2 regions of the Candidatus Pelagibacter sp. HIMB1495 genome follow, and region 1 is predicted to be linked to the other one. Evidence: riboswitches for the same ligand, from Rfam matches in the RefSeq annotation. Region 1 holds a riboswitch; the other holds the start of a gene.
The links. A riboswitch is a leader RNA that binds a small molecule or an ion and turns the genes downstream of it on or off. The one in region 1 is predicted to bind glycine.

Region 1 (2,206 bases):
TTTCTTAATATCATGAAGGGCTGCAGCTGTAGTAATGAATGCATCCATTATTCCTTCTGGAACTTCACTACCATCTTTTAAAATTATTGATGGATTAGTCATTAAGTGACCAACGTTTCTAACTAGCAGTAAACTTCTTCCATGAAGCTTTAAACCTTTTCCATCTTTTGAAATATAGCTTCTATTAGGATTAAGTTTTCTTTCAAATAATTTTCCTTCTTTTTCAAATTTTGATTTTAGATCACCTTTCATCAGACCTAGCCAATTTCTGTAACAAACAATTTTATCTTCTGCATCTACAGCAGCTACACTATCTTCGTTATCGCATATAGTTGACACCGCAGATTCTAAAATTATGTCACTAATCCCAGCATGATCTTGTTGAGCTGCAAAAGCTCTTGAGTCTTTTAAAATTTCTATATGTAAATTGTTATTTTTTAAAATTATAGCAGACGGGTTGTCAGCTTCACCCCTATGGCCAATAAACTTATTCTCATCTACTAAATCATAAATATCAGCACCTTTTAAAGCTTTAAATTTTCCATACTTAACAGCAAAACTTGTAATTTTTTGCCAACTCAATCCTGCTAATGGAAAATATTTATCTAAAAAATCTCTTCCATATTTTATTACCATTTCACCTCTTAATGGGTCGTATCTTTCAGATACACTATCTTCTGATTGTTCAATTACATCTGTTCCATACAGACTATCGTATAAGCTCATCCATCTAGCATTAGCAGCATTTAATGCATATCTCGCATTCATGACTGGTACAACAAGTTGAGGTCCAGCGATACTTGTTATTTCCTCATCAACATTTTGAGTTGATATTTCAAAATCGTCACCTTCTTCTTTCAAATAACCAATTTCTTTTAAAAATTTTTTATAATCTGACAAATTAAATTCATTTCCCTTATTTTTTATATGCCAATTGCCTATTTGTTTTTGTAAGTCTTCTCTAAATTTCATTAATTCTTTATTTTTAGGTGCTAATTCATAGACTGTTTTCTCAAACCCTGACCAAAAATTATCAACAGATAGATCTGTTTCTTTTAATAGCTCATCGCTAATAAATTGAGAAAGTTTTTCAGATACTTTTAAAGTATTTATATTTATATATTTTTCTTGCATATCACCTAAATTACCCCATCTGTATTTTTGCCTGAGAGTTTTGCTCCTTCGGCGGAATTAATTCTCTTTCCAGAGTGTTATGCAACTATCGGTCCTTTTTACCTGAGAGTTTCCGGGGTGGTTGCTCCTTCGGTGCTAAATCTATTAGTCTCTCCCGATACCAAAATATGTATCTTCTTCTAGAAAAGAGTCAATTAATAACAATTACACTTTAAATTAAATATCATTTTATTGCCTTTTTTATGAATTAACCATCCGCTATAACCATATTATGAAAAATTATCTTAATTTTGAAACTGAGATTAAAGATTTAGAGACAGAATTGGAAAAATTAAAAGATCCCTACAATCAAGAGGGATTGTCAGAAGTAGATACGCAAAAAATTTCAAAAACACAAGTTGAGTTAGATCAAAAATTAAATGATATATATTCAAACCTAGATCCATGGCAAACCACCATGGTTGCAAGACATGAAGACAGACCAAAGTCTAAATTTTTCATAGATAATTTATTCGAAGATTTTATTTCTCTATCTGGAGACCGTTATTATGGTGAAGATAAATCTGTACTTACAGGTTTTGCAAAATTTAATGGTCAGTCAGTTTTAGTAATTGGTCAAGAAAAGGGTGAAGATTTGGATAGTAGAATTCAAAGAAATTTTGGGATGATGCGACCTGAGGGTTACAGAAAAACTATTCGATTAATGAATTTAGCAAATAAATTTAAAATTCCAATTATCACTTTTATAGACACGCCAGGTGCTTATCCTGGTGTTGGTGCAGAGGAAAGAGGTCAAGCTGAGGCAATAGCAAAATCAATTGAATGTTGCATGGAACTTAAGGTGCCAACTATCGCAATAATTATAGGTGAAGGTGGATCAGGTGGTGCTATTGCATTAGCATCGTCTAACAAAGTTATAATGCTAGAAAATGCTATTTATTCAGTTATATCTCCTGAAGGCTGTGCAACTATATTATGGAGAGATCCAAAAAAAATGCTTGATGCAGCAAAAGCAATGAAGCTTTCCGCAAAAGATTTATTAAAATTAAAAGTTATTGATGAAATAATCCCA
Region 2 (2,206 bases), 540 kb from region 1:
AATTTTATTATTCAAACACAAACAATCTTCCTAGCAATATTTGGTTATTTTTTTTTAAAAGAAAAAATTTCAGCAATTACTCTGACTTCAATAATTCTTGCAATTTCAGGAATACTTCTAATGGTTGGAAGCTCTTTATCTCCAGGTCAAATGTCTGGAAATATTGCAGCTTTCATAATGCCAATATCATTTGCTACATTAATTTTGGTCGTAAGAAAATATCCAACCGTTGATATGGTTCCTGCTCAATTTGTTGCAGGTGTTTTTGCGTTGTTAATAGGTTTCCTAATGTCAGAAAAAATAATGATATCTCCTAATGATATTTTTTTAGGATTTTTAGCTGGGTTTTTACAATTAGGATTAGGTTTTATATTTATTACTATTGGTGCTCAACGAACACCATCAGCAATGGTTGGAATCATAATGCTAACAGAAGCAGTACTAGGTCCTTTATGGGCGTGGCTGTTTATAAATGAACAACCGCCTTTCATAGTGATAATTGGAGGATCAATAGTTATTTTTGCAGTTTTACTTCAATTTTACAATTTATATACATCAGAAAAAAAAGCGATCTAATAACATTTGACATTAAACAGTATTTATTAGAATATTTGTTAACGGGAGAGATCACAAACTTTGTGACACCGAAGGAGCAACCGCCCAGGAAACTCTCAGGTAAAAGGACCGTATTATATTAACTCTGGAAAGAGATTGAGTTCTCGCCGAAGGAGTAAAACTCTCAGGCAAAAATACAGATGGGTACGACAGAGTTAGTATGGGAAAAAAAACATCTTTAAACAAACTTCATCAAAATAACCAAGCTAAATTTGTAGAATTTGCTGGATATGAAATGCCCATACAATACAGCAAAGGTATTGTTGAAGAACATAAATTTACAAGATCAAATGCAGGTATTTTTGATGTGTCTCATATGGGTCAATTATTTATTCATGGTGGAGATGACTTAACTGCTGATCTTGAAAAAATTTTTCCACTTGATTTAAAAAATTTGAAACAAAACTGTTCTAAATATAGTTTTTTAATGAACGATAGTGCTGGAATTCATGATGATTTGATAATCACTAAAATTGAAAAAGGGTATTTAATTATTTTAAATGCAGCTTGCAAAGAGAATGATTTTAAAATTTTATCAAATTTACTGAAAAACAAATATGAGATGGTTCTTGATGATCAACGATCATTAATTGCAATTCAAGGCCCAAAGTCAGTTGAGATTTTAAACAATACAATAGAGGGTGTTGAAAAACTTAATTTTATGACAGGGAACTGGTTTGATTATAAAGATCAAAAAGCTTTTGTTACAAGGTCTGGTTATACTGGAGAGGATGGTTTTGAAGTATCTATTAATAACGATTTAGCTGAAGGATTTACTCAGAATTTGATGGAAAAAGGAGCACAACTTATAGGACTTGGGGCAAGAGATACCTTGAGATTAGAGGCTGGATTGTGCTTATATGGACATGAACTTGATACTGAAAAAACACCAATTGAAGCAAACTTAAAGTGGGCGCTTTCTAAAGAGAGAATTTCAATTGGTGGATTTGTTGGTTCTGATAAAATTATGAAAGAAATACAAGAAGGTACTTCTAAAATTAGAATTGGGATTAAGCCAGAAGGAAGATTGATTGCAAGAGAAAAAACTAAAATATTTGATGAGTCAGAAAAACTTATTGGTGAGGTTACAAGCGGAACTTATGGCCCAAGTGTAAATGGTCCAATAGCAATGGGCTACATAGATAAAGAGTTTTCCAAGGTTGATACAAAAATTTTACTAGAAGTAAGAGGAAAAAAACATCCTGCAAGTGTTTGCGGGTTACCATTTTTTAAAAAAAGTTACGTGAAAGGAGTAAACTAATGAGTGAAGTTAAATTTTCAAAAGAGCATGAGTGGATTACAGTAGAGGGCGATGTTGCCACCATTGGAATTACAAAACATGCAACAGAAATGTTGGGAGATATTGTTTTTGCTGAGTTACCTGAAAAAGGTTCAAGCGTTGAAAAAGATGGCACAGCAGGAGTAGTTGAGTCCACTAAAGCTGCAAGTGATGTTTATACTCCAGTAAGTGGTGAAGTAGTAGATACTAACCAAGCTATAGTAGATGATCCTGCAAAAATTAATGAAGACCCTGAGGGATCAGCTTGGTTTTTTAAACTTAAATTAAAAGATAGTTCAGAAATGGATAGCT

Region 2: it holds a riboswitch for glycine, as region 1 does, so the genes downstream of both, gcvT (glycine cleavage system aminomethyltransferase GcvT) here and ACTTAW_RS00255 (malate synthase G) in region 1, are expected to answer to the same signal.

Annotation. Positions count from the first base shown of each region.
Region 1 is NZ_JBNAIQ010000001.1:50,804-53,009, reverse strand. Features, by position in the region: gene ACTTAW_RS00255 (malate synthase G) at 1-1,134, opposite strand, end outside; glycine riboswitch at 1,214-1,301, opposite strand; gene ACTTAW_RS00250 (acetyl-CoA carboxylase carboxyltransferase subunit alpha) at 1,406-2,206, shown strand, end outside.
Region 2 is NZ_JBNAIQ010000001.1:595,204-597,409, forward strand. Features, by position in the region: gene ACTTAW_RS03090 (DMT family transporter) at 1-576, shown strand, start outside; glycine riboswitch at 608-697, shown strand; gene gcvT (glycine cleavage system aminomethyltransferase GcvT) at 776-1,876, shown strand; gene gcvH (glycine cleavage system protein GcvH) at 1,876-2,206, shown strand, end outside.